One region of the Achromobacter sp. SD115 genome, then DNA from elsewhere that is predicted to be linked to it. Evidence: riboswitches for the same ligand, from Rfam matches in the RefSeq annotation. Region 1 holds a riboswitch; the other holds the start of a gene.

Region 1 (14,189 bases):
TCGCCGCTACGAGCGCATGGGCCTGCGTGACCTGTGCCAGGAGATCCACGAAGCCTACCGCGCGCGCGACGTGGCCCGCCTGACCACCGAGATGTACCTGAGCGACATGGTGCCGGCGCTGAAGCCGTCGGACGCCTTTGCCCGCATGGCGCACCGCGAGGTCGAGCGCGTCGACATTGACAAGCTGGAAGGCCGCGTCACCGGCGTGCTGCTGACGCCGTATCCTCCGGGCATCCCGCTCTTGATCCCGGGCGAACGCTTCAACCGCACCATCGTCCAGTACCTGCAGTTCGCGCGCGAGTTCAACCAGCGCTTCCCGGGCTTCGAAACCTACATCCACGGCCTGGCCGACGAAGTGGGTCCGGACGGCGAAAAGCGTTACTACGTCGACTGCCTGATCGAAGACTGATGTTCGATGTAGCAGTACTGGGCGCCGGCGCCGCGGGCATGATGTGTGCCGCGGTCGCCGGCCAGCGCGGCTTGCGCGTGGTGCTGGTCGACCACGCCGAGCGCCTGGCGGAGAAAATCCGCATCTCTGGCGGCGGCCGCTGCAATTTCACCAATATTGGCGCCGGCCCCGCCAACTTCCTGTCTGAAAATCCGCATTTTTGCCGTTCGGCCCTGTCGGGCTACACGCCGCAGGATTTCCTGGCGTTGATGAAGCGCCACCACATCGCCTGGCACGAGAAACATCGCGGCCAGCTGTTCTGCGACGATTCCAGCGAATCCGTCATCGAGATGCTGCGCGCCGAATGCGATGCGGGCAGGGTGCAGTGGCGCATGGGATGTTCGGTGGCCGAGATCGCCCATGGCGAACAGGGTTACGAGTTGCGCACCAGCCAGGGCCCGATCCGCGCCGCGAAACTGGTGGTGGCCACGGGCGGCATGGCCATTCCCCAGCTGGGTGCCACCGATTTCGGCCTGAAGATCGCGCGGCAGTTCGGCCTGAAAGTGGTGGAGCCGCGGCCCGCCCTGGTGCCGCTGACCTTCGACGCTGCGCAGTGGCAGCCCTTGGCGGAATTGTCCGGTGTGGCATTGGAAGTCAATCTGCACACGGGGCAGGGCAAAGCCCGCGGTGAATTCCTCGAGGATCTGCTGTTCACCCACCGTGGCCTGTCCGGCCCGGCCATCCTGCAGATCTCCAGCTACTGGAAACCCGGCGAGCCCATCGTGATCGATCTGGCGCCCGGCCGCGACCTGGCCGAGGAATTGCTGGCATCGAAGTCGGGCAACCGGCAGCAGCTGCATACCGTGCTGGCGGGCCTCTGGCCCAAGCGCCTGGCCGACCGTTGGCTGCACCTGGCGGAGCAGGGCGGCAAGCCTGGCCTGGCGGCGCTGCGTCTGGCGGACGCGCCGGACAAGACCCTGCGCGCCTTGGCCCAGGACATCCATCAATGGACCTTGGTGCCCAGCGGCACGGCCGGCTACAAAAAGGCCGAAGTGATGCGCGGCGGCGTGGACACGCGCGGCCTGGACCAGAAGTCCATGCAGGCCAAGACCGCCGCCGGCCTCTATTTCATCGGCGAGGCCGTGGACGTCACGGGCTGGCTGGGCGGCTACAACTTCCAGTGGGCCTGGGCCTCCGGTGTCGCCTGCGGCAAGGCGCTCTAGTTTTTCCGACAGGTGAGGGCGCCGATAGGCCGGCGCTATGGCAGGAATTGGAAGCCTGCCGTTGTGATATTAAATAAAAATACTTATCATTTATGTTTCTGATAATGATCTAAACCCTGAACAGGGGGCGGATCCCACGGAGACATGCATGGCCTACACCCTTCCGCCCCTGCCTTACGCCTACGACGCTCTGGAGCCTCACATCGACGCGATGACGATGGAGATCCACTACAGCAAGCACCATCAGACCTACGTCAACAGCCTGAACGCGGCGCTGGAGGGCGCGGGCATCGCCACTGACGAGCCGGTTGAATCCCTGGTGGCGCGGCTGGAGCAATTGCCCGAAGCCGTCCGCGGCGCGGTGCGCAACCATGGCGGCGGCCATGCGAACCACAGCCTGTTCTGGGCGGTCATGTCGCCCGAGGGCGGAGGCGAGCCGGATGGCGCCCTGGCGGCGGCCATCGAAGCCGAGCTTGGCGGTTTGGCCGCTTTCCGCGACGCTTTCACCAAGGCCGCGCTGACCCGCTTCGGCAGCGGCTGGGCCTGGCTCTCGGTCACGCCGGCCGGCAAGCTCATGGTGGAAAGCAGCGCCAACCAGGACAGCCCCCTGATGCAGGGCAACACGCCCATCCTGGGGCTGGACGTGTGGGAACACGCCTACTACCTGAAGTACCAGAACCGCCGGCCCGAGTACATCGGCGCCTTTTACAATGTCGTGAACTGGCCTGAAGTGGCGCGCCGCTACGCGGCGGCCCAGCGCTAAGCGCATTCCTGGCAAGGAGGGCAGCGGCACATGAATACTTTCAGCCGTCATCGCGTGCGGCCGGCGGCCACCAGCATCAGCGTGTGGACCCTGGCCGTATTGGTGGCCTGCCTGGGCCTGCACCAGCTGTGGGCCTATCTGGACGTGCGCGCGCCGCACGTCGCCGACGCCCTGCTGGGCGGTCTGGTGGCCGCCGCCGCCACGGCGCTGGGTACCCTGCCCATCCTGTTCGCCCGCAGCATTCCGCAAAAAGTGCAGGACAGCATGTTCGGCTTCGGCGCCGGCGTGATGCTGGCGGCCAGCGCCTTTTCGCTGGTGGCGCCCGGTATCGCGGCGGGTCGCGACCTGGGCTATGGCCCTTGGGGCGCCGGGCTGACGGTGGGCGCCGCGCTGCTGCTGGGGGCGGCGGTGCTGCTGCTCATGGACCGCACGCTGCCGCATGAGCATTTCATCAAGGGCAGGGAAGGGATAGAGGCGCACCGCCTGCGCCGCACCTGGCTGTTCGTCTTCGCCATTACCTTGCACAACCTGCCCGAGGGCCTGGCGATCGGCGTGGGCTATGCAGGCAACGACGCCATGCGCGGCACCGCGCTGGCCACCGGCATCGCGATCCAGGACATTCCCGAAGGCCTGGTGGTGGCCGTGGCGCTGCTGGCGGCGGGCTATCAGCGCGCGTTCGCCGTGGCGCTGGGCATGCTGTCCGGGCTGGTCGAGCCGCTGGGGGCAGTATTGGGCGCCGCCGTGGTCGGCTGGTCCGAGCCGCTCTTGCCCTGGGGCCTGGGCTTTGCCGCCGGCGCCATGCTGTTCGTGATCAGCCACGAGATCATCCCGGAATCGCACCGCAAGGGGCATGAGGTCTATGCGACCTGCGGGCTGATGCTGGGCTTCGTGCTGATGATGCTGCTGGATACGGCGCTGGGTTGAGGCCGGCGCGGGCATTCCCTGGCCGCGGCTTTCGTTGTATGCTTGCGCCGCTGTCACGCATGTTGCGGGAGAGAGCGGCCTGTACGTCCGGCCGCCGCCGAAGGCGCAATTCGCCCGGAATCGCTCAGGTAACCCATACCGCCCATGCTTGCCCCGTCCCGGTTTTCTCACCGTGTGGACCCGGCAAAACAGTACTCTGGAGAGACCTGGCGCCGCCCCTGAACTAGGGACATAGCGAGCAGCCCAGGCGCCGAAGGTGCAAACCCGTCATGCGGGGCAACTCTCAGGCAAAAGGACAGAGGGGCGGAAGATTCAGCCGTAGTGCAGGCGCAGGCCGCCGTGCACCACCGGCATTCCGTAACCCTGGCAACACTGCCGTCCCGGAGTTTCCGCGCATGTCCGCAACCCTCAAACGCACCCCGCTGGCCGAAGAACACGTCGCCTCTGGCGCCCGCATGGTCGACTTCGGCGGCTGGGACATGCCGCTGGCCTACGGTTCGCAGCTGGAAGAGCACCATGCCGTGCGCCAGGACGCCGGCATGTTCGACGTGTCGCACATGCTGAACGTCGACGTCATCGGCCCCGACGCCTATGCCTTCCTGCAGCGCCTGGTTGCCAACGACGTGGCCAAGCTCACCGTGCCTGGCAAGGCGCTGTACAGCTGCATGCTGAACCCCCAGGGCGGCGTGATCGACGACCTGATCATTTATTTCTTCGCCGCCGATGAATGGCGCGTGGTGGTCAATGCCGGCACCGCCGACAAGGACGTGGCCTGGATGCAGCGCGTCAAGCAGGCCGGCCGGTTCGACGTCGCCATCACGCCGCGCCGCGACCTGGCCATGGTCGCCGTGCAGGGCCCCAACGCCCGCGCCAAGGTCTGGGCCACGCGCCCGGCGTGGCAAGCCGCCAGCGAGCCGCTGACCGCCTTCGTGGCCGCCCGCGTGGGCGACGACACTCTGGTGGCACGCACCGGCTACACGGGCGAAGACGGCTTTGAAATCGTGCTGCCCGCCGCCGAGGTCGTGCAGCTGTGGCGCGATCTGGTTGCCCAGGGCGTGCGCCCCTGCGGCCTGGGCGCGCGCGACACGCTGCGCCTGGAAGCCGGCATGAACCTCTACGGTCAGGACATGGACGAGCTGACCCAGCCCGACCAGGCCGGCCTGACCTGGACCGTGTCCCTGAAAAACGCCGAGCGCCGCTTCATCGGCCGCGACGCGCTGGAACAATTCGCCACCCCCGCCACCTTCATCGGCCTGAAGCTGCAAGAGCGCGGCGTCATGCGTGCGCACATGGCCGTGCGCACCAAGCAAGGCACGGGCGAACTCACCAGCGGCACCATGTCCCCCACGCTGGGCGTGTCGATCGGCTTCGCGCGCCTGCCGCAAGGCGTGAAGCCGGGCGATACGGTCGAGGTCGACATCCGCGGCAAATGGGTGCCCGCCCTGGCCTGCAAATTGCCGTTCGTGCGTAACGGCAAAGCGGTCGAACACTCGTAAACTCGAAGCTTCGCTCGAGCCGCCGGCCCATGGGGCGACGGCCGCCCGCGCGAGGCGCGCAACACCATTCATCTACCCGCATTCCCTCAGGAGTTCCCATGAGTCTGCCCACCGATCGCAAGTACACCGAGTCCCATGAATGGGTCAAAGCCGAAGGCGACGTGTTCGTCGTCGGCATTACCGATACCGCCCAGGACCAATTGGGCGATCTGGTCTTCGTCGGCGACGTGAAGGTCGGCGCCAAGCTGAACGCCGGTGAAACCGCCGGCGTGGTCGAGTCGGTCAAGGCCGCTTCGGACATCTATGCTCCCGTGGCCGGCGAAATCGTCGCGTTCAACGAAGAACTGGAAAACAACCCCAACCTGATCAATGAATCGGCCTTCACCGCCTGGATCTTCAAGATCAAGCCGGTCAACGCCGCCGACGCCGACAAGCTGCTCGACGCCGCCGGCTACGAAGCCGTCGCCAACGGCTAAGCCGCCTGGCCGGAACGGACGCGGCGCCGCAAGCCCCGCGCCCGTTCCGCAAGATGCATTACCGTCCGTCCCCCGACGACACCCGCTATCCCGAGATCCTCCATGTCGCGCGCCCTAGACACCCATACCGACTTCATTCCCCGCCACATCGGCCCCTCCGACGCCGACCAGGCCGCCATGCTCGCCGTTATCGGCAGCGCCAGCCTGGACGCCTTGATCGAAGAAGTCGTGCCGCCCAAGATCCGCAGCCAGGCCCCGCTGGCGCTGCCCGCCTCGCGCAGCGAAACCGACGTGCTGGCCGAGCTGAAGCAGATCGCCGGCCGCAACAAGGTCTACCGCAGCTACATCGGCCAGGGGTACTACGGCACGCAGACGCCCAACGTGGTGTTGCGCAACATTCTTGAGAATCCCGCCTGGTACACGGCCTACACGCCTTACCAGCCCGAGATCTCGCAGGGCCGTCTCGAAGCCCTGCTGAACTACCAGACCATGGTCGCCGACCTGACCGGGCTGGACATCTCCAACGCCTCGCTGCTGGATGAAAGCACCGCCGCCGCCGAAGCCATGACGCTGGCGCGCCGCAGCGCCAAGTCGAAGAGCCCGGTGTTCTTCATCTCGCGCCACGTGCATCCCCAGACCATCGAGGTCGTGCGCACGCGCGCCGAAGGCCTGGATATCGAAATCGCCATCGGCGACGAGGCCGAAGGCCTGCCCGAGTGTTTCGGCGTGCTGCTGCAGTACCCGCACAGCACCGGCTCGGTGGTCGACTACCGCAAGCTGGCCGAAGCCGCGCACGCGCAAGGCGCCATCGTGGCCGTTGCGACCGACCTGCTGGCGCTGGCCCTGCTGGCCGCGCCGGGCGAATGGGGCGCGGACATCGCCATCGGTTCGGCCCAGCGTTTCGGCGTGCCGTTCGGTTTTGGCGGTCCGCACGCCGGCTTCATGGCCTGCAAGGACGCCTTCAAGCGCAACATGGCTGGCCGCCTGGTCGGCGTGTCCAAGGACGCGCAGGGCAACCCGGCAATGCGCTTGGCGCTGCAAACGCGCGAACAGCACATCCGCCGCGAGAAAGCCACTTCCAACATCTGCACCGCGCAAGTGCTGCTGGCCGTCATGGCCGGCATGTACGCCGTGTGGCACGGTCCGGCCGGCATCCGTCGCATCGCCGAGCGCGTGCAGCGCAGCACCGCCATCCTGCGCGCCGAGCTGGTCAAGCTGGGCGTGAAGGTCGCCAACGACACCTTCTTCGATACGCTGCTGCTGGAAACCGGCGCGGCCACCCCGGCCATCCTGACCGCGGCGGACTGCGAGCACGTCAACCTGCGCCGCGTCGACGGCGCACGCCTGGCGGTTTCCTTGGACGAGACCGTCACCGTGGCCGACCTGCAGGCGCTGGTCAATGTCTTCGCCGCCGGCCTGGAGCGCGACGACGTCGAGCTCGACATCGACGCGCTGGACGCGGCCGCCGCGAGCGGCATTCCCGCCGGCGTGGCGCGCGCAAGCGCCATCCTGACGCATCCGGTGTTCTCCAGCGTGCAGTCGGAAACCGACATGCTGCGCTACCTGCGCAAGCTGGCCGACAAGGATCTGGCGCTGGACCGTACCATGATCCCGCTGGGCTCCTGCACCATGAAGCTCAACGCCACCGCCGAGATGATCCCCATCACCTGGCCCGAATTCGCGCTGATCCACCCGTTTGCGCCGGCTTCGCAAAGCCAGGGCTACAACGAGCTGATCGACCGCCTGTCGGCCGCGCTGTGCGAAATCACCGGCTACGACAACATCAGCCTGCAGCCCAACTCGGGCGCGCAGGGCGAGTACGCGGGCCTCTTGGCCATCCGCGGCTACCACCAGGCCAACGGCCAGCATCAACGCAACATCTGCCTGATCCCGTCGTCGGCGCACGGCACCAACCCGGCCTCGGCGCAACTGGCCGGCATGGACGTGGTGGTGGTGGCTTCCGACTCCAACGGCAACGTCGATCTGGCCGACCTGCGCGCCAAGATCGAACAGGTCGGCGACAAGCTGGCCGCCCTGATGATCACGTATCCGTCGACCCACGGCGTGTTCGAGGAAGCCGTCACCGAGATCTGCGATCTGGTGCACCAGGCCGGCGGCCAGGTCTACCTGGACGGCGCCAACATGAACGCGATGGTGGGCGTGGCCCAGCCGGGCAAGTTCGGTTCGGACGTGTCCCACCTGAACCTGCACAAGACCTTCTGCATCCCGCACGGCGGCGGCGGTCCCGGCGTCGGTCCGGTGGCGGTGCGCGCGCACCTGGCGCCGTACCTGCCGGGCGTGGTGAACGAGCAGGGCAAGCTGCCGGGCGACGCCAAGGTCGGCCCCGTGTCGGCGGCGCCGTTCGGTTCGGCCGGGATCCTGCCCATTCCGTTCGTGTACATCTCGCTGATGGGCGCCGATGGCCTGCGCCGCGCCACCGAAGTCGCGATCCTGAACGCCAACTACATCGCCACCCGCCTGCGCGACCACTATCCGGTCCTGTACGCGGGCCGCAATGGCCGCGTGGCGCACGAGTGCATTCTCGATGTGCGTCCGCTCAAGGAAACCAGCGGCATCAGCGCCGAAGACATCGCCAAGCGCCTGATGGACTACGGTTTCCATGCGCCCACCATGAGCTTCCCGGTGGCCGGCACGCTGATGGTCGAGCCGACCGAATCGGAAGGCGTGGCCGAACTGGACCGCTTCATCGACGCGATGATCTCGATCCGCGAGGAAATCGCTCAAGTCGAGCGCGGCGAGCGCGATGCGGAAGACAACGTCCTGAAGAACGCGCCGCACACCGCGCAGATGCTGCTGGCCGAGGAATGGCTGCACGACTATCCGCGCCAGCAAGCCGCCTACCCGGTGGCCTCGCTGCGCGACGCCAAGTACTGGCCGCCGGTTGCCCGCGTGGACAATGCCTACGGCGACCGCAACCTGGTGTGCGCCTGCCTGCCGATCGAAGCCTACGCATAAACGCGGACGGCAAGGCCCGGCACCAGCCGGGCCCGGGCAAAAAAAATCCCCCATCGAAAGATGGGGGATTTTTTCGTCCTGCGTCGGCTGAAATTTACTTCGCCGGCGCGGCCTTGCTGGTGACGGCGAAGTCTTCCGCGATGCTGAAGAACGTGTTGAGCATGATCTGCAGGTTTTCCTTGCCGATGCCGCCCTCCGAGTTCATGTCCATCTGCAGCACGGCCCGGTTCTTGTCGTCCAGGTAGGCGCGCGTCCAGCGGTATTCCTGGTTCCAGGCGTTGATGGCCTTGAGCGAGACCGGCTTCTTGCTGCTGTAGGTCGCGGTCACGACGAGGTCATGGCACTTCTCTGTGAAGTCGTTGCACAGGAAGTCGACGCGCAGCTCGCTGGCGCCGGTGTCGCGGGGATCCAGCATCAGGACAGGACCTTCGTCGCCATCCTGCTTGCGCGGGTTGTAGGCCATGTCGTCCAGCATGGCGGTCACGGTGTCCATGTCGAAGTCCTGCATGTAGCCGGCCACGGAGGCGGTGTCGGTGGCTGCGGCCAGCTCGGCGCCTTCGGCCGGTTCGCCTTCCTCTTCCATGCCGTCCATGTCGTCGTCCATGCCGGTCGCGCCCAGCAGGCCCGCGAACAGTTCATCGGCGGGGATCTTCTGGCCGTTCAGATCGCCCATGCCATCGGCGAAGTGGAACTTGCCGATGATGTTGTCGCCGTCGTTCTTGCCGACGTTGAGCATTTCAGCCATGCCGGACATCGAGCGCATCTGGTCGTCGGCTTCCTCGGCGGCCTTTTCCGCGGTCAAGCCTTGCTTCTTGACGGCGTACTGCACGATCAGGTCGCGCACCATGGGCTTGGAGATGACCAGGGTGGCATCGATCTGCTTGATGGCCTTGACCATGATCTCCTGGGGAGTCAGATCCTTGACGTTGGGCGGATTGGTCAGGTCCAGCGTGAAGTTCAGCTTGCTTTCGCCCTTGTCGGTCTTCCAGCTGATCGGATCGATGCTGAACGAGGGGTTGCCGTTGAGCAGCTTGCCGGCGTTTTCCAGCACGGCGTCGAACTGCTCGTCCTTCAGGCCTTCGTCGCTGGCGCCCAGCATGTACTGGCGCACGATCTGGTTATAGGTGTCCGACAGCTGCTTGATGGCGGCGCCGTCCAGCTTGGCCAGCTTGATCACGGCCTGGCCGCTGCCCAGCGCCACGTCGTTCAGCGTGATGGTGCCGGTCTGGTAGGTGGCTTCGACATTGACGTTCTTGTCGTCTTCGGCCAGCTTGACGCCATAGCCCAGATTGTCCACCGAGACCTTGACGTCGTCACCGGGGCGGGTGACGTCGATGCGCTTGAGCTTGACGCTCGAATCGCCGACCGACAGGCCGAACTTGCCCATGCGGCTGTTGACGTCCATGGTCAGGCCGGACAGCAGCATCTTGATGGGGTCATCCGACTTCTCGCCATCCACCGACAGCGTTTCGACCAGGGCGTGCGCCGTGACGGCCTGCTGCGCGCGGTCGAAGGTGCCGTTGATCGCCATGCCGCTAAAGTTGACAGCGTTGCCGTCGTGCGTGATCTGCACGGGGGCGATATTGGCGGTGGAGGTGGCGAAGCCGCCGAAATTGATGACCGTGTCCGCGCTCAGGGGCGCTACGCCCTTGGTCAGCTCGAACAGTTCCTTGATGTTGTCGGTCTTGGCGAGCTCGGCGTGCGTGAACGCCAGCTTGGGGGCGATGGCGCCGCGCGCCAGGGCGCTCTTGGGGAAGGGACCGTGTTCGATGGACGCGTCGAACTCGATCATGCCCTTGGGCAGGTCCTCGCCGAGCTTGTCGCCGTTGACCAGCGACACGCCATAGCGCGCCTGCGTCGAGAACAGGCCGCGTTCGTACTTCAGCTGATCGATGCGCAGACCGAACAGAGGCGTGATCTTGGCCAGTTTCTCGTTGGCTTCCGCCAGATGGCGCTGCGAGCTTTCCTCGATGCGCTTGCCGGTGTACCACGTGGCCCCGACCCAGCTTCCCGCTCCCACTATGACCACGCCGAGGGTGATCGCTACGCTCTTTTTCATCGTTCTGCTTGTATCGTTGATTGTCGAGTCATATCCGGTGACTGGCGGCTGCTTGTGGCCGCTGGACCCTGTTGCTGGCGTCCGCCATCGGAATACGCGCATTCATCGGCCTGTAAGGCCCGCGGCGAGTATACCGAGGCCGGTGGTCATGTGACCGTGCTCGCAGTTACAGAAGATTTCAAAATGAAAGCCGGCGCGTTCGCGCCGGCTTTTCAGGGCAAAAGGCCAAGGTCGCGGATTACATCGGATCCAGGGGATAGATCGGACGGCGCACGTGCTGGAAATCGAGCTGGCCGTAATCCGAGGTGGTAACGCCCACGCCGGTGCATTCAATCACTTGCGTTGCCATGTCGGAGAAGCCCGCGCGCCAGTGCACCCGGCTCTTGAGCACGACGTAGCGCTTTTGCAGCGGATCGATGCCGGCCGACAGCAGGCAATTGATGTCGAAGGGCTCCTGGTGGCGCGACACGACCACGATCTCCACGCGGCCGGTATCGATCACGACGGTCAGGCCGGTGTCGTTGCGTACGCCGCGGTACATGGGGCCGCGGTTCAGGTAGACGCCGTCGAACACCAGCTTGACGCGGCCGGTGATTTCCAGCGGTTCGCTGGGTTCCTTGATGGCGGGCATGGCCATCTTGCCGCCGAGCTTGATCGTGATGGTCTGGCCCACGCCGGCCGCTGCCGCCTGCTGCGCCGCCTGCGGGTCGCAGATGGCGTAGAAGACCACGTTCTCCAGTTCCTGGCGCAGCACTTCGGCCAGTACGGCGGTGGTGTCCATGGTGCCGCCGGAGCCGGTATTGTCGTAGTGGTCCAGCAATACGACGGGGCCTTGTTCGATAGCCTTGGCGCGTGCGATGGTGGGTGCCAGCGGCTCCGGGTGGAACACCCAGTCGGCGCGGCCGTTCCAGGCCTGGTCCAGCAGTTCGTCGCGGTAGCGCTGCGCGTCGGCCAGGTTGCCGTCGGTACAGACCACGGCGCTCAGGCCGGCTTCACGGATGTCGGCGTGCGGAAATCCCACGAAGACCGAGGCGGCCAGCACGCCGCCGGCTTCCAGCTCCTGGCAGCGTTCCTGCAGCGGCTTGTTGGGCGCGGCATGGGTGCCCTGGCACATGATGTGCGGCAGCATGGGCTTGTTGGCCCAGGACATGACGGGCTTGATCTCGCCCTTCAGGGTGCGCGCGATCACGTTCGCGGCGCGCAGGCCCGCCGCGCGGATGTCCACGTGCGGGTAGGTATGGAAGCCGCTGATGACGGTGGCGTGCTTGACGATGTCGTCGTAGATATTGGCGTGCATGTCCAGCGTTACCGCCACCGGCGTGTGCGGATCGATCTCGCGCAGGCGGCGCAGCAGGTCGCCCTCGGCGTCCTCCACGCCCTCGGCCACCATGGCGCCGTGCAGGTCGAGCAGGATGGCGTCATAGCCGCCGCGCTGGACCTCGTCCAGAACCAGCTTGCACAGCCGTTCGTGGGTGTCGGCGCTGGCTGGGCCGCTGGGCCAGGACTCGGCCGCCACCGGCACGACCATCTCGGCGCCTTCGCGGCGCGCCACTTCGATATAGCCGCCCAGGCCGCTGTCGGTATTTTCGTAGGCCTTGATGGCGCGTTCGCCGGCCAGGACCTCGGGGTTGCCGCGGAAAAAGCGTTCAAGCGGTGTCGGCACGGGCGAAAACGTATTCGTTTCGTGCTTGATCATTGCCAAAAGCCAACGCATGGGAATTCCTGTGGGTTTGCTGTTGAGGATAGGTCAGGCTGCCTGGGGCGGTTGGGGCCAGGGGTGTTGTTCGGGCCGCAGGGTTTCCCAGGCGCGCGCGATGCGCAGCACGCCCAGGTCGTCGAAGCGGGCGCCGGCGATCTGCAGGCCGATGGGCAGGCCCGCCTTGGTATAGCCGCAATTGACGGACGCCGCGGGCTGCTCGCTCATGTTGTAGGGCAGCGTGTAGCCGATGTGGTGCATGGTGGTCGCGACTTCATTGGTGGGCGACGGCCACTCGGCGTTGTAGGCGACGACCGGCGCCACGGGCGAAAGCACGTAGTCGTAGGGCGCGCAGGCCGCGACCGTCTTGGCGCGCACGTTCATGGTCTCGTAATAGCTGCGGAATACGTCCTCGCCGGATTGGCCGCCGCCGCTTTCCGCCCAGGTGCGGATGAAGGGCAGGATCTTGTCGCGGCGCTCCTGGGGCAGGGCTGCCAGGTCTATGGCCGAGCGGGTGCGCCAGAAGCGGTCCACGCCTTCCAGCATGGCGGGCGTCATCCAGGGCTGCATCGGCGTGACGGTGGCGCCGGCGGCCTCGAAGGCGCGGGCCGCGGCCTCGATCGCAGCGCGGATTTCAGGGTCCAGGGGCAGGCCGCAGCCCGCGTCCAGCAGCAGGCCGATGCGCAGGCCGCGCAGGTCGCGCTCGAGGTCGAGCCAGTCGAAGTCCTGGTAGGGCAGGCTCATATGGTCGCGCGCGTCCGGCTGCGACAGCACGCCCATCATGAGGGCCGAGTCGGCGACCGTGCGGGTCATGGGGCCGGCGCAGCGGCCCATGAAGGGCGGATCGATGGGGATGCGGCCCAGGCTGGGCTTGAGGGTGGCGATGCCGCACCAGGCCGCCGGCAGGCGCACGGAGCCGCCGATGTCGGTACCGATGTGCAGCGGGCCGTAGCCCGCGGCCGCCGCGGCGCCCGCGCCGGCGCTGGAGCCGCCCGGGTTCTTGGACAGATCCCAGGGATTGCGAGTCAGTTCATGGAAGCTGGACAGGCCTGAGGACAGCATGCCGAAGTCGGGCATGGTGGTCTTGCCCAGCAGCACCGCCCCGGCTTCACGCATGCGCGCGGCCGGCGGCGCATCGGCGGCGGCGGGCTTCAATTCCGTGGCTGCCGTGCCCAGCGGCACCGGCACGCCGCGCGTGGCGATGTTCTCCTTGATGGTGGCCGGCACGCCATCCAGCGTGTGGCCCCCGGTAGCCAGCGGTTCGCCCTTCATCCAGCGGGCTTCGGAGGCGCGGGCCTGGGCCATCGCACCGTCCGCGTCCAGGGCGTAGGTGGCCTTGAGCCGCGGCTCCCAGCGCGCGATGTGGTCCAGCACCGAGCGGGTGACCTCGACGGGCGAGAGCGTCTTGTTGCGGTAGGCCTGGAGCATCTCCACGGCGGACAGTTCATGCGGTTGCGGCATTTCGGTTCCAGTGTGTGTACAGGCTGCGAGCCTCAGGGCGCGGCGGCGTGGCCCAGGCCGGCCGCGACCGGCCGGAAGTTGCGGAAATCCCAGTCGCGTCCGGGCGCGGCATCGATCAGGGCCCGCGTGTATTCGTGGCGCGGTTCGGTCAGCACGGTTTCGGCGGAGCCGGTCTCGACGACCTTGCCCCGCTGCATCACCATGATGGTGTCGCAGATCTGCGCGGCCACGCGCAGGTCGTGAGTGATGAACAGCACGCCCACGCCGGTGCGCTGGCGCACCTGCTCCAGCAGCTCCAGTACCTGCGCCTGTACCGACACGTCCAGGGCGGACACCGCCTCGTCGGCCACCAGGACCTCGGGGTCCATGACGAGGGCGCGCGCGATGCAGATGCGCTGGCGCTGGCCGCCGGAGAACTGGTGCGGATAGCGGTTCATCGCGTCCGGGCTCAGGCCCACGACGCTCAGCGTTTCGCCGGCGCGCTTCAAGGCCTGCTCGCGGGCCACGCCGAAGTTCAGCAGGCCCTCGATGATGGATTCGCCGACCGTGCGGCGCGGATTCAGCGAACGGTACGGATCCTGGAACACGATCTGGATGCGGCGGCGCACGGGGCGCAGCGCCGCGCCGGACAGGGTGCTGAGGTCTTCGCCGCCCATCATCATGTGGCCGGCGGTGGGTTCTATCAGGCGCACGATGCAGCGCGCCACGGTGGACTTGCCCGAACCGG
Region 2 (14,189 bases), on a different contig from region 1:
CGGATTCAGGTGTTCCATCATGCGCTTGATGGTGCCGCCCTTGCCCGCGGCGTCGCGGCCTTCGAACAGGATCACGACGCGCTGGCCGGTGGCCTTGACCCAGGCCTGCAGCTTCAGCAGTTCGACCTGCAGGCTGTATTTCTGCTTTTCGTAGTTACGGCGCAGCATGCGGTGGCGATAGGGATAGACGCCTTCGCGCCAGTCCGCGGCCAGCTCGTCGTCGGGGTTGCGGCGCACGCGCGGCGCCGCCGAATTGGCTTCCACCAGCGCGCGGTGCACGGCCTGCGCATCGTCCGGCGACAGCTCCTCGATGACCGAGCGCAGCGCCTCTCGGGAATGGGCTGGCGCGCTGACGTTGTAGCGGCGGGCAATATCGGCCAGGACCGCCACGGTCTCCTGGCGCGCGGCATCCTGGCGGGCGACGACACGCTTGCGCACATTGAGAGCCGGCTCGGCGGCGGCTGCCGCGGATATGGGATCAACAACCGCGGGGGCCTTGGCCGCGCGTGGTTTACGGCTGGTGGTCACAGGCGCGACCACCGTCTTGACCACCGTCTTGACCACCGTCTTGGCGACCGGTTTGGTGGACGCGACGGCGGTGCGCCTGGCGGCGCGCTTGCGCGGCGCCTCGGCGATGGCTTGTCCGGTGGCTGGGGTGGTCTTGTCTGTCATCGATCCTGTCCTTGCTACGCTGATCGTCCTGTCCGCGGCTGCCGGGCTTGCGCCTGCGGCCTTGGTCGGGAAAAGCGCAAACGCTACCCCGAGCCCTGCCCTGCGGATTTGACTACGATCAAACGTTGTAACATTTTTGCAGCGACGAAGGCCGCTACACTGGCCTCCCTTCATCTGCCTCCGCGCCATGTGGTCATTCATCAAACGGCTGCTTGCCGGTCCGACACCGCCCGAGAATCCCCTGAGCGAGACCATATGCTTCGACGAGGCCGGTTTCACGCGCAGCGGCGAGCTGGCGCGCGCCCTGGGCCAGCAGGAGTTCTGGCCCTGGAGCGACATCCAGGAATTCGGGTTCCGCTACACGCAGGCCATCTACCCCGATCCCTGGTCGGGCGACTACATGGAGGGCCTGTGGTTCCTGCGCGTGCCCAGCGACGGCGGCGGGCTGATGGCCATGGAGCTCGACGAGGCAACGCTGGACGTCGAACGCCTGCCTCCCCCCCTGCTGCACAACATGCCCGGACTGGACATGGGCGCGTTGCGCGCGGGGCTGGCAGCCGCCGCGCGCGGACCGCGCAACTTCGAGTGCGCGGGAGAATGGGTAGCCTGGCGGCGCGGCACAACCACGCCCCCCGCGGCCGCTACAGCCGGTCCAGGCCCTGTCTGAGATCGGACAGGATGTCTTCAGGCGTCTCCAGGCCCACCGACAGGCGCAGCAAGCCCTCGGACAATCCATAGCGTTCGCGGTCCTCAGCCGTGTAACTGGCGTGCGTCATCGACGCGGGATGCTGGATCAGGGTTTCAGGATCGCCCAGGCTGACTGCGATGCGCGCCAGCTTCAGACTATTGAGCAGGTTGCGGCCAGCGGTCAATCCGCCCTTCAACTCGAACGCGACCAGGCCGCCACCCGCCGATTGCTGGCGGCGCGCGATCTCGGCCCCCGCAGTATCGGCCAAGCCGGGATAGAACACGTCGGCCACCGCCGCATGCTCGCGCAGCAGCTTGGCCACCCGCAAGGCGGATTCGCTATGGCGCGCCACGCGCAATTCCAGCGTCTTGATCCCGCGCAGCACCAGGAAAGCCGTGAAAGGCGACAAGGTGGCGCCGGTGAAGTAGCGCAACCCCTGCAACCGGATCGCGTCAATGTGCTCCTTGCGGCCCAGCACCGCGCCGGCCAGCAGGTCGCCGTGGCCGCCCAGGTACTTGGTGGCCGAATGCAGCACGATGTCCGCGCCATGCTGCAGCGGCCGCTGCAGCACCGGCGTGGCGAAGGTGTTGTCGACGATAGTCAGCACACCTTTGCCGCGGGCGATGGCGGACACCGCCGCGATATCCACCAGGCGCAGATTCGGATTGGCGGGCGTTTCGAAGTAGACGGCGCGCGTCTTGGGGCCGATGGCCGCGGCCACGGTCTCGGGACGGGTGAAGTCGGCGAACACCGCGCGCACGCCGAACCGCGCCAGGCCCTGCGTGAACAGGGTGAAGGCGGTGCCGTACACGATCTGGTCCACCACGATCTCGTCGCCGCTTTGCAAAAGCGAGAACAAGGTCGCCGAAATCGCTGCCATGCCCGACGCCGTCACCACGCCAGCCTCGGCTCCCTCCAAGGATGCCAGCCGCTCTTCGAGCAGCGCCTGCGTCGGATTGCGCGTGCGGCCGTAGACGTAGCCCTGCTTCTCACCCAGGCGGATCTGGTCGAAGGCCTCGATGCTGTCCTGGGTGTAGGTGGAGGTCAGGTAGAGAGGCGGCGCCAGCGCGCCCTGCTCGTCCAGCGGGTCGTAGCCCAGGTGGATGGCGCGCGTGGCGAAGCCGTGTTGCGGGGACTCGGACATTTCAGTGTTCCTGTGTTTTCGGGTAAGACCGGAGCATGCGGCCCCGGTGCAAAGTCAGCGTTTGTGGTCGGCGCGGCGCGACAGCCATTCGCCGGTGAATTGCACAATGGAAACCAGCGCGATCAGGATCACGATCACCTCGAACATGACGCGGGTCTCGTAGCGTTCGTAGCCGTAGCGGATCGCCAGATCGCCCAGGCCGCCGGCGCCCACCGCACCGGCCATGGCCGAGGCGTTGATCATGGCAATGACGCTGACCGTCATGCCGCCGATGATGCCCGGCAAGGCTTCCGGCAACAGCACGTGGCGCACGATGTGCCAGCGGCGGCAGCCCATGGCCCGCGCTGCCTCCACCAGGCCGTGGTCCACGTCGTTCAGGCTGACCTGGGCGATGCGCGCGAAGAACGGCACCAGATTGGCCGACAGCGGCACGATGGCGGCCCAGGTGCCCAGCGTGGTGCCCACCAGGAAGCGCGTGAACGGCAGCATCGCCACCAGCAGGATGATGAAGGGGATGGCGCGGAAGGTATTCACCGTCACCGACAGGACCTTGTTGAAGCGCGGCCGGGGATACAGATTGCCGGGCGCGGTGACGGTCAGCACCACGGCCAGCGCCAGGCCCAGAACGATGGCGATGATGGCGGATACGCCCACCATGGCCAGGGTCTGCAGAAAAGCCTGCAGGTATTTATCAAGCATCGGCAGCGACATAACCCAGCACCTTGATCTGATCGGCCACCAGCGCGGCGCGCGTGGCCTCTTCCTGTAATGCGCCCGCTGGCACGGAAACCAGCAGACTGCCTTGGGCGTGGCCGCGCAGGCGGTCCAGGCCGCCATGCAGCAGCGTCGCGCCGGGGCCGAGCGCCGCCAGCGCCTGCAAGGACACGCCCTGCGGGCGCCCCTGCCCCGTGAAGCGCAGCCGCAGCACCGCCACGCCCGCGCGGCCTTGCAGGTCGGGCACCAGCCTGCCCGCCAGGTCGGCCGGCAGGTCGTGCTGCAAAGGCCGTAGCAAGGCCCGCGTGGCATCGGCCAGGGGGTTGCCGAACACGCGCCAGACCTCGCCTTCCTCGACCTTGCGGCCGCCGTCCAGCACCAGCACCTTGTGGCAGACCTCGCGGATCACTGCCATGTCGTGCGTGATCAGCACCACCGTCAGGCCCAGTTTGCGGTTGATGTCCAGCAGCAAGGCCAGGATCGACTGCGTGGTCTCGGGGTCCAGCGCCGACGTGGCTTCGTCGCACAGCAGGATCTCCGGCTGGTGCACCAGCGCGCGTGCGATGCCGACGCGCTGCTTCTGGCCCCCGGACAGCTTTGCCGGATAGGCGTCGGCCTTGTCGCGCAACCCCACCAGTTCCAGTAATTCCTCCACCCTGGCCCGCGCGGCCGCGGGCTTCACGCCAGCCACCCGCAAGGGCAAGGCCACGTTCTCGGCCACCGTCTTGGCCGACAGCAGGTTGAAGTGCTGGAAGATCATGCCGATGCGGCGGCGCAGGCCCACCAGCGCATGCTCATCCAGGCCGCCCACATCGACGCCGTCCACCAGCACGCGGCCGGCGCTGGGGCGCTCCAGCATGTTGATGGAACGCAGCAGCGTGGACTTGCCCGCGCCGCTGCGTCCGATGATGCCGAACACCTCGCCGCGGGCGATGGAGAACGACACGTCGGACAAAGCGGCCACCGGCCCCTGCGTACCCTCGTAGCGCTTCTGCAAGCCTTCGAAGACGATGTGCGCGTCGCCGGCCGGCGTTTGCGGCGCGGCGTCGACCAGCCCGCTCACGGAAAATTCGTGTTGCATCATTGCCCGCTTCCAGCCTCAGAAAACCGGAATGACCGAACCTTCGTACTTGCTCAGAATGAACTGGCGCACCTCTTCGGAGTGGTAGGCCTTGACCAGTTCGGGCACCCAGGGCGCGTTCTTGTCCTGTTCGCGCACCGCGATGATGTTCACGTAGGGATTGTTTTCCTTCTTTTCCACCGCGATGCCGTCGCGCGTGGCGATCAGCCCGGCCTGATAGGCGAAGCTGTTGACGATGGCCGCGGTGTCCACGTCCGGCAGCGAGCGCGCCAGCACCACGGAAGCGCTTTCCACGAAGTTGAGCTTCCTGGAGTTGGAGGTCACGTCCGCCAGGGTCGCCGTGCCGGTGGCAGGATCGAATCCGTCCTTCAGCGTGATCAAGCCCTGGTCGCGCAGGATGACCAGCGCGCGCGTCTGGTTGCTGGGGTCATTGGGGATGCCGACCCGGGCGCCCTCGGGCAATTCCTGCAGCGACTTGTACTTTTTGGAGTAGAACGCGATGGGCGAGATCAGCGTGTTGGCCACGGACACGAGTTTGTAGCCGCGCTGCTTGATCTGGTCGTTCAGGAAAGGTATGTGCTGGAAGGCGTTGGCATCGAGGTCGCCGTTGTTGAGCGCCTCGTTGGGGCTGGCGGTGCCGGTGATGATGACGGGCTCCACCGCCAGGCCGTTCTTCTTGGCGACCTGCGCCACCACCTCCCAGATCTGCTCGTCGACGCCGCCGCGCACGCCCACCTTGAGGGGCTTGGGATCAGCCGAAAACGCCGGGCCATGGAACATTGCCGCCGAAGCCAGCACCGCGCCCAGCAGGCGCTTGAAGAAACGGGAAGTCATGTTGGAATCGCCTCTCAGGCTATGCGGTTATGAGAGAAACGATTCTAGGGAGAGGGACGGAGCACGCGAACGAATAGTTCGTTGAGTCCTTATTACAGGGGCGTTTGGTTATGGCGGCTGGGCATATGGTCCCGGCACATGTCCGGCCGCGCGGATCAGAAAGGCTTGACGACCACCAGCGTCACGATGACCGCGGAAGCGATGACGGTGAACGGCGCGTACAGGTCCACCAGCGGCGGGCGCTTGGCGCTGCCGTTGGCCATGCGGCGCAACGCCGCGCTCTGGATGCCGAGCAGCGCCGACAGCGCCAGCGCGAAGGCCACCTTGACCCAGATCCAGGTCATGGCAAACCAGCCGAAGGTCATGGCCAGGTGCAGACCGACCAGCCAGGTCAGCACCATGGCCGGCGTGGTCACGTACAGCGTCCAGCGGCGCAAGGCGCCCAGCATCTTGCGTTCTTTCGGCGCTTCTTCACTGTCCTGCGGCTGCGAGGACAGCAGGAAGAGCGACACGAACAGCGATCCGCCCAGCCAGGCGACCACGGCCGCGACGTGGAGCATTTTCAGGAGTTGATAGGTCATGATGCCCGGCATTATCGCCGGATTGCGGACCGCGCCGCGTATCGGCGCGCCGCAACTGTTTGCGCTACGGCAAGCCGGCGCGGCGGCGCGGCCCTACTTGGCCGCTTCGGGGCTGGCCTCAGCGGCCGGCGCTGGCGTGGGTTTTGCTGCGGGCGCGCTGGACGCAGGGGCGGCAGATGCTGGTGCAGGCGCTGCGGGCGGGGAAGCCGTCGACGCAGGCACAGCGGGCGAACTGGCGCCTCCCGCCGCTGGGGTTTTCGGAGATTCGCCGGCGCCGTTGGCCGCCGCCGGATTCAACGTGTCCGCCGGTTTGTCGGGCGATTCCGCCGGCTCGGCCGGCGCGATCTTGGGCTGCGGCTTTGCCCGGCCGGTCGCGGGCGCAGGCGGCGCGGCGGCCGCCTGCGCATCTGGCAGAAAGCGCTGCAACAGCTGGAAAAACCCTTCATAGAACTTGGGCCGCGCAACCGTCTGGCTGCCCGTCTTCACCAGCGAGTCGTCGCTGGAGCCGAACGGCATGGACACCTGGCCCAGCACGCTTACGCCCACGCTGGCCGAGCTGTTGGTGCGCTTGATCGAATAGCGGTCCTGCACCGCGTTGGCGAACACCGTGGCGCGCTCGCTCGCGCCGCCGTCGGAGGCGCATTCGATGTTGAAGGCAATCTGCGTGTGCTGTCCGCTTTCGTCCTGGAAATTCTTGTGTCCCGTGACGCGCGAGCCCTCGAACTTGTCGATGTTGTAGCCCTGGCTCAGCAAGGCGCGGCGGCCGGCATCGCAGGCCGCGACGTTACTCGCGGCGACGGTGCGCGAGTAAGTGTTGTTCTGGGTGAAATCTTCTTTTTCGAACTCTGGCTTGGGGGAAGAGCACCCTGCCAGGACGCCCGTCAGGACAAGCAAGGGAACCAGGAAGGGACGGCGGTAAACAGGGGGCATGAATTGGGGTCCGGCATGGGACGGCGTGGGGCGCGGCCAGCCAGCATGGCGGCCCGCCCACTGCGCCAGGCACGGAACAGTGATGCGTAAAGCGTTCGTTATAGCGCATCCCCGGCACCATTTCCTTTACCAGGGATGTGTAGTTCAACGCAGAGGTAACAGGATCCAAAAAAGGGCCGCATCGTGGCCCCGGCAGCCCCTGGACGCCCCTTTCAGGACGACACGCGCGCGGGCTCAAGCGGCCGGAGGTCCTGCGCTTCCAGGTTCAGGCTGCGCCGGTAGTGCTTGCAGCCCAGCGCCAGCAAGGCGATGCACAGCACCGTCGCCACGCCGACCAGGACAGACATGGATTGTCCAACCGCCGCCGGACTCTTGAACAACCGGTCCGTCAACATGGCCACGGCAGTGGTGCCCAGCCCCAGCCCGATCAGGTTCGAGATCAGCAGGAACAGCGCCGACACCTGCGCGCGCAGTTGATTGGGAGGAAGTATCTGCATCGCGGCCGTCGAGGTCGGCATGGGAAACGACGCAAAGAACATGGCGGGCAGCAACAGCCCCACCGACAGCCACAGGGAATCCACCTGGGTGAAGATCACCGCCGGCACCGCCATGCCCGCCGCGCCGATCACCCCGGCGCGCAGCGGCGCATCGCTGTAGCCCCGCCGGGCCAGCCAGTCCATCAGCCAGCCGCCGCAGAACACGCCTGCGGTATTGGCGACCAGCACCACCACGCCCAGCATGTAGCCGGCATCCACCGGCGACATGCCGAACTTGCGCATGTAGAACGCCGGCGTCCAGCCCAGCAGCGCAAACAGCGCCATCGCATAGAAGGAGAAGCCCAGGTAGTGGCAGAAAAAGGTGCGGCGGTGGCGCCCGAGGAAACGGAAGGTGTCCTTCATGGCGGGCTTCTGGGCCTGCCCCGATGCATTGCGCCGCAAACCCAGCCGCTGCGGATCGCGCACCGTCAGCAGGATCAGCAGCGCGATCAGCAGACCAGGCAGTCCCACGATGAAGAAGGTCACCTGCCACGGCCGCATCGCGCCTACCCAGGGCAAGGTGACCGTGTCCACGCTCTTGAGCAGATCGATGACATAGCCGCCGATCAGAAAGGCCATGCCGCCGCCAATGAACGAACCGATCGAATAGACCCCGACGGCGCGCCCCAGTTTTTCACGCGGAAACATGTCGCTGAGCATGGAGTAGGTGGCGGGCGACAGCGCCGCCTCCCCCACGCCCACGCCAATGCGCGCGAGGAACATCTGCGCGAAATTGCGCGACAGGCCACAGGCCGCCGTGGCCAGGCTCCAGAACGCCACGCCCATGGCGATGATTTTCGGGCGCGAATAGCGATCCGCCAGCAGCGCGATGGGGATGCCCATGAAGGCGTAGAACAGCGAGAACGCCAGTCCGTGCAGCAAGCTGAATTGCGTATCGGACAGTTGCAGATCGTGCTTGATGGGTTCGATCATCAGCGCCAGGATCTGCCTGTCGACGAAGGAAAATATGTACGCTAGCATGCATATCACCACGACGTACCACTCGTAGGCGTAGCTGGGTTTTGATCCGTGCCGCGGGCTGCCGTCAGTCATGGTTTGTTTCCCTTGTATGGTGGTGAGATCTGCCCATCGCCCAATGGGCGAGGTTGCGCCTCACTTGCTTGCAGGCCCATCTTTTGTAGGTCTTTGCGCGGCCAGCCTCTGTACGCCTGACGCAATGACTGTTCCCGCTGCGCAGGAAAGCATGTTCAACGACACCAATCCGCTGGACCGCCATTGCTTGCTGGACTCGGGCAACATCGCCGAGATCAAGGATCAGGTCAGCCAGCACCTATGGTCGCACCGCATGTGCGTGCCCCCGGGAAAGCCCCTGCAGTCGCGGCTGTATGGCGTGTTCTTCGGCAACGCCGCGCTGTTCGATCTGCATTACGGCGCCGAGGTCGAGATCGACGCCGGCGACATCGCCAGCTACTACCTGATCCGCATCACCCTGCAAGGATCCGGACTGATCACGCTGGGCAAGCGCAGCGCCTCCATGAACGCGGGCAGCCTGACCATCTCCTCGCCCTCCGAACGCAGCGTGATCCGCATCGGCCGCGACTGCCGCAACCTGATCCTGCGCATCGAACGCGAAGCGCTGGAACGCCAGCTGCAACGGCTGCTGGAACGCCCCATCAAACAGGCGCTGGTATTCGACCTGCAAATGGAGGCCGACGCGCCCGGGCCGGTGGCAGTGCGTGAAACGCTGGACTATCTATGCCGGCTGTACCGCAACCCCGCCATCGAAGGCGTCACGCAGACGCTGGCCGCGGGCTTCTCGGACTATCTGCTGACGCTGCTGCTGACCCAGCTGCCGCACAACTATTCCGCAGCCTTGCTGGCCGATCGCCGCCAGCCGCTGCCCCTGCACGTACGCCGGGCGCGCGACTACATAGAAAGCCATCCGGACGAACCTCTTTCGCTATCGGACCTGGCCGCGCACTGCGGCGTATCCGTGCGCACGCTGCAAAACGGCTTCACGCAGTTCCTGAAGCAAAGCCCCAGCGACTACGTGCGCAACCAGCGGCTGGCCCTGGTGCATGCGGCGCTGGAGCAAGCCAGCGCAGGCGACAGCGTCACCGATATCCTGTTGCGGCACGGCATCGCCAGCTTCGGGCATTTCGCCACGCATTACCGCAAACGCTACGGCTGCCTGCCCTCGGATACCCTGCGCCGCAACAGGCATTAGGCGCCGCCAGACGACTGGATTCGCTTGCCGGATCGGAACGCCGCTTGCGCGTTCGGCGCAGCCCCGCCTGCAAGCCGCCGCTAGGATCGAGACTCCATCAGACGGAGCTTGTCCATGAGAATCAGCGTCATAGGCGGCGGCCACGGCTGCTATGCGGCGGCGGCCGACCTGTTTGAAAAAGGCCATCAGGTGCGCTGGTGGCGCCGCGACTGGGCAGCCTTCCAGGGATTGCGGGACGCAGGCGCGCTGGCCGTCACCGACTATCGCGGCAGCCGCCAGATCCCGCTGGGCGATGGCCCCCAGCAATTGCAGCTGGTGCGCGACCTGGCCGCGGCCGTGGGCGATGCGGAACTGCTGGTCATTCCCCTGCCGTCGACCACGCACGAAGCCCTGGCGCAGGAAATGGCTCCCCTGCTGCGCGACGGCCAGGTCGTGTTCCTGCCGCCGGGCACCTTCGGCAGCTACGTCTTCGCCCGCGCCATGAAAGACGCCGGCAATTCCGCCGATACCGCCTTTGCCGAGACCGGCACCCTGCCCTACCTGGCCCGCAAGCACGGCGAAAAGGTGGTGATCAGCGGCTACGCGACCCGTCTGCCTACCGGCGTCTTTCCGCGCCGCCTGTCCGGGCCCGCGCTGGCCGTGGTCAAGCGCGCCTACGACAGCATCGAACCGATAGAGGACGGGCTCTCCGGCGCGCTGATGAATGCCGGTCCCATCATCCACCCACCGCTCATCATGATGAACGCGGGTCCGCTGGAGCACTTCGACAAATGGGATATCCACAATGAAGGCACACAGCCTGCCATACGGCGCGTGACCGACGCGCTGGACACGGAGCGCATCGCCATCCGCGTGGCCTTGGGCTATGCCGCGCCGCACTTTCCGCTGGCCGACCACTACGCCGCCGCAGGCGACGAATGGATGTACGGCCGCGGCGCCCACGGCAAGCTCACCGACAGCGGCGACTGGCGCGAGGACATAGACCTGCGCACCCACCGCTACATGCTCGAGGACACGCGGCTCGGCCTGTCGTTCCTGGTGTCCGCCGGCCGCTGGGCGGGCGTGTCCACGCCCGTGGCGCAAGGCCTGCTGAGCCTGGCCAGCGCGGTGACCGGCCGCGACCTCTACGCTGAAGGGCGCACGCTGGAACGCCTGGGCCTGGACCGCCTGTCGCGCGACGACATGCGCAAGCTGCTGACCGAAGGCTGCTGAAACGAGGATGCATGCCATGAACGAGAAACTGTGCGTGATCGGCGCCGGCCGCATGGGCGTGGGCATCACGCTGTCATATGTACATGCGGGGCTGGACGTCACACTGATAGACATCAAGCCGCGCACGCCCGCAGAGCAATCCACGTACTTTTCCCGAGTACGGGATGACCTGCGCCGCGAACTGGGCATCCTGGCCCGGCTGGGCTTGCTGGACGCGTCGCAAGCGGACATCGCGCTGGCGCGCGTCCGCCTGTGCACGCGCCAGGACGCGGCTGAAGACTTGCGGCAGGCGCGCGTGGTGTTCGAAGCCGTGCCCGAACGCCTGGACGCCAAGCGCGATGCTTTTCTTTGGCTGAGCGCTGCCTGCGCGCCAGACAGCATCATCGCTTCCACCACGTCCACCTTTCTCGTCACCGAGCTGGCGGAACTGGTGGAAAGTCCGCAACGCTTCCTGAACGCGCACTGGCTCAATCCCGCCTACCTGATACCGCTGGTGGAAGTCAGCCGCGGTCCGCAAACCAGCGAGGCCGCGACGCAAGGCCTGCTGCAAGTGCTGCGCCTGGCAGGCAAGAAGCCGGTGCAATGCGCGCCCGCCGCCGGCTACATCGTGCCCCGCATCCAGGCCCTGGCCATGAACGAAGCCGCCCGCATGGTGGAGGAAGGGGTGGCCAGCGCCGAAGACATCGACACCGCCGTGCGCCTGGGCTTCGGCCTGCGCTTTTCGGTGCTGGGCCTGCTGGAATTCATCGATTGGGGCGGCGGCGATATCCTCTACTACGCCTCGCGCTACCTGTCCGATGCCATCGATCCGCGCTTCGCCTCGCCCGCCGTCATCGCCCGCAACATGGAGCAAGGACGCAACGGACTGCGCGACGGCCAGGGCTTCTATGACTACGCCGGCATGGACGTGAACGCCTACAAAATGGAACGGCTGGCGCAGCTGTGCAAGCGGCTGGAGGTGATGGATATGCTGCCCCGCTTCGACGCGGCGCGGCAGCTGCCCGCGCGCTAGCCCATTGGCCGGCGCGCCTACTTATCCAGTTCGCCCAGGATCTTGTAGGCCAGCCGCACCCGCGCCTCGTTCGGATAATTCCGGTTGGCCAGTATCACGATGCCCAGCTGCTTCGACGGCACGAACGCCACGTAGCCGCCGAAGCCGTTGGTCGAACCCGTCTTGTTGATCCACACGGCGTCCTGCGGCGGCAGCGGCGGGTTCAGCGCAACCACGGCCTGGCTCTGGCTGTTGTAGTTGCCGGCATTGGCCGTCAATAACGCGTCCAGCGCCACGGGATAGCGCAACTGCTCCCAGACCAGATCTTGGGTCATGTCGCCCAGCTGGTAATAGCCGACTTGCGTCTGCGCGATCGCGTTGCGGAGTTCGGCATCGGCCACATTCAGGCCCATGTTCGCATCGACGAAGCGGATCAGGTCGCGCGCGCTGGTCTTCACGCCGTAGGCTTCGTCCGCCAGCACGCCAGGATTCACCCGCACGGGAGCATCCTGCTTGTTGTAGCCCTGCGCGTAGTCCGCCATCCTGGCGGGCGGCACGTCGATGTAGGTGCTGGTCAGGCCCAGCTTGGGAAACAGGTCCCGCTCCATGGCCGTCTTGAACGGCCGGTTCAGGCTCCTGGCGGCGATCACGCCCAGCATGCCGATGCTGGGATTGGCGTAGGTGCGATACGTACCGGCGGCGTGCTCCGGCTTCCAGGCCTTTAGATAGGCCATCAACTGCGCCTGGTCCCGCACCGTGCCGGGCACCTGCAGGGGAAAACCGCCCGTCGTGTGCGTGCCCAGATTGATCAGGCTGAGCTTGGCGAAGTTGCTGCCGGCCAGCTCGGGCAGGTATTTGGCCGGGCTGTCGCTCAAGGCGAGACGACCGCGCGCCTGAGCGTAGCCGGCCAAGGTTGCCGTGTAGGTCTTGCTGATGGACCCGACTTCGTAAAGCGTATCGCTGCCGGCCGGCTTGCCCGTTTCCTTGGACGCCACGCCGTAGTTGTAGAAGCGCTGCGTCCCGTTCTGGGTAATAGCGATCGACAGGCCGGCGATGCCGTGTTCACGCATGACGGCCTGCGCCGCTTCGTCGACCTTGCGGTCCACCTCGGCCTGGCCGCCATACGCCACGGCGCAGCCGCCGGCTATCAGCGCAAACAATCCCGTGCGCAACATTCCGTTCAAGCGCATTCCCGTCATCCCATGTGGTGTTGAATTTCCACGACGCCGTAGGCTGGCGACGCGCATGCATCGTAACGCGACGGGACGATTCATTGGTATTAACCCTTGGTCTCATTCCGGTGGATTTTGGCTATCCTCGCCTCGTCGATCCAAAACCCCGCAGAAGAGACCCGTCCACAGCGGCAGGCGCCGACGGAGCAACCGCCCCGGAAACTCTCAGGCAAACAGGACTGCGCGGTCTAGACAATCTGGAGAGAGGCGCCGAGCGCGCCCACCGAAGGGGAACCCGCCGCCTGCGCTGCGGGTGAAGCTCTCAGGTACAGAGACAGATGGGGTGCTGCGGCCGGGTGGCCGCGGCCACCCAATCTGGAGCCATCATGCCCCGCATCGCCATCATTGGCGCCGGTATCACCGGTGTCACGTCCGCCTATGCCCTGAGCAAACTGGGATACGACGTCACCGTCTACGACCGCCAGCGCTACCCCGCCATGGAAACCTCCTACGCCAACGGCGGCCAGTTGTCCGCCAGCAACGCCGAGGTCTGGAACAGTACCGCGACCATCCTCAAGGGCCTGCGCTGGCTCGGACGCCACAACGCCCCGCTGCTGCTCAATCCCCGCTTCAGCTGGCACAAGTATTCGTGGCTGGCGCAGTTCATCGGACAGATCCGCAACTACCGCAAGAACACCATCGAGACCACCCGCCTCGCCATCGCCGCGCGCCAGCATCTGTACACCATGGCTGAAGAGGAAGGGATAGATTTCGACCTGGAGCGCCGCGGCATCCTGCACATCTACCACGACGCCGCCAGCTTCGAGACCGCCCGCCGCGCCAATGCCCTGCTGCAGGAAGGCGGGCTGGAGCGCTACGCGGTATCCCCCCAGGAAGCGCGCGACATCGAACCCACGCTGCAAACCTCCTGCTACGGCGGCTTCTACACGCCCTCGGATGCCACCGGCGATATCCACAAGTTCACAAGCGGCCTGGCCCGCGCCTGCGAGCGCCGCGGCGTGCGCTTCGCGCAGGACGCCGACATCCGCAATATCAGCCTGGACGGCGCGCCCTACGTGCTCGACGTCGCGCGCGAAGGCGGCGCGCGGACCGAACAGCACGAGGCCGATGCCATCGTCGTCTGCGCCGGCGCCGTCAGCCGGCAATTCGCCAGGCAGTTGGGCGACACACTCAACATCTATCCAGTCAAAGGCTACTCCATCAGCGTGCACCTGGACGACGCCGCCAGCCAGGCCGCCGCGCCGCAGGTCAGCCTGCTGGACGAAGCCGCCAAGATCGTCACCAGCCGCCTCGGCGACCGCTTCCGCGTGGCCGGCACGGCGGAGTTCAACGGCTTCAACATGGACATCCGCGCCGAACGCGTGCAGCCGCTGGTGGACTGGACCCGCAAGCACTTCCCCGGCATCCGCACCTCGCGCGTGGTGC

What was found. Region 1 has a riboswitch for glycine ahead of gcvT (glycine cleavage system aminomethyltransferase GcvT). Riboswitches for the same ligand answer to the same signal wherever they lie in the genome.
Region 2: it holds a riboswitch for glycine, as region 1 does, so the genes downstream of both, IPU70_RS18885 (D-amino acid dehydrogenase) here and gcvT (glycine cleavage system aminomethyltransferase GcvT) in region 1, are expected to answer to the same signal.

The regions. Positions count from the first base shown of each region.
Region 1 covers NZ_JADIJM010000026.1:52,761-66,949, forward strand. The annotation lists gene IPU70_RS27675 (arginine/lysine/ornithine decarboxylase) at 1-409, shown strand, start outside; gene IPU70_RS27680 (NAD(P)/FAD-dependent oxidoreductase) at 409-1,611, shown strand; gene IPU70_RS27685 (superoxide dismutase) at 1,760-2,374, shown strand; gene IPU70_RS27690 (ZIP family metal transporter) at 2,405-3,298, shown strand; glycine riboswitch at 3,354-3,449, shown strand; glycine riboswitch at 3,485-3,607, shown strand; gene gcvT (glycine cleavage system aminomethyltransferase GcvT) at 3,694-4,794, shown strand; gene gcvH (glycine cleavage system protein GcvH) at 4,893-5,270, shown strand; gene gcvP (aminomethyl-transferring glycine dehydrogenase) at 5,373-8,246, shown strand; gene IPU70_RS27710 (DUF945 family protein) at 8,341-10,305, opposite strand; gene IPU70_RS27715 (M81 family metallopeptidase) at 10,544-12,019, opposite strand; gene IPU70_RS27720 (amidase) at 12,053-13,462, opposite strand; gene IPU70_RS27725 (ABC transporter ATP-binding protein) at 13,495-14,189, opposite strand, start outside.
Region 2 covers NZ_JADIJM010000013.1:64,619-78,807, reverse strand. The annotation lists gene ppk2 (polyphosphate kinase 2) at 1-672, opposite strand, end outside; gene IPU70_RS18945 (hypothetical protein) at 860-1,339, shown strand; gene IPU70_RS18940 (PLP-dependent aspartate aminotransferase family protein) at 1,314-2,504, opposite strand; gene IPU70_RS18935 (methionine ABC transporter permease) at 2,559-3,215, opposite strand; gene IPU70_RS18930 (methionine ABC transporter ATP-binding protein) at 3,196-4,299, opposite strand; gene IPU70_RS18925 (MetQ/NlpA family ABC transporter substrate-binding protein) at 4,318-5,133, opposite strand; gene IPU70_RS18920 (CopD family protein) at 5,289-5,714, opposite strand; gene IPU70_RS18915 (DUF2242 domain-containing protein) at 5,808-6,644, opposite strand; gene IPU70_RS18910 (MFS transporter) at 6,857-8,233, opposite strand; gene IPU70_RS18905 (AraC family transcriptional regulator) at 8,358-9,368, shown strand; gene IPU70_RS18900 (NAD/NADP-dependent octopine/nopaline dehydrogenase family protein) at 9,483-10,580, shown strand; gene IPU70_RS18895 (3-hydroxybutyryl-CoA dehydrogenase) at 10,597-11,592, shown strand; gene ampC (class C beta-lactamase) at 11,610-12,746, opposite strand; glycine riboswitch at 12,903-12,995, shown strand; glycine riboswitch at 12,997-13,085, shown strand; gene IPU70_RS18885 (D-amino acid dehydrogenase) at 13,130-14,189, shown strand, end outside.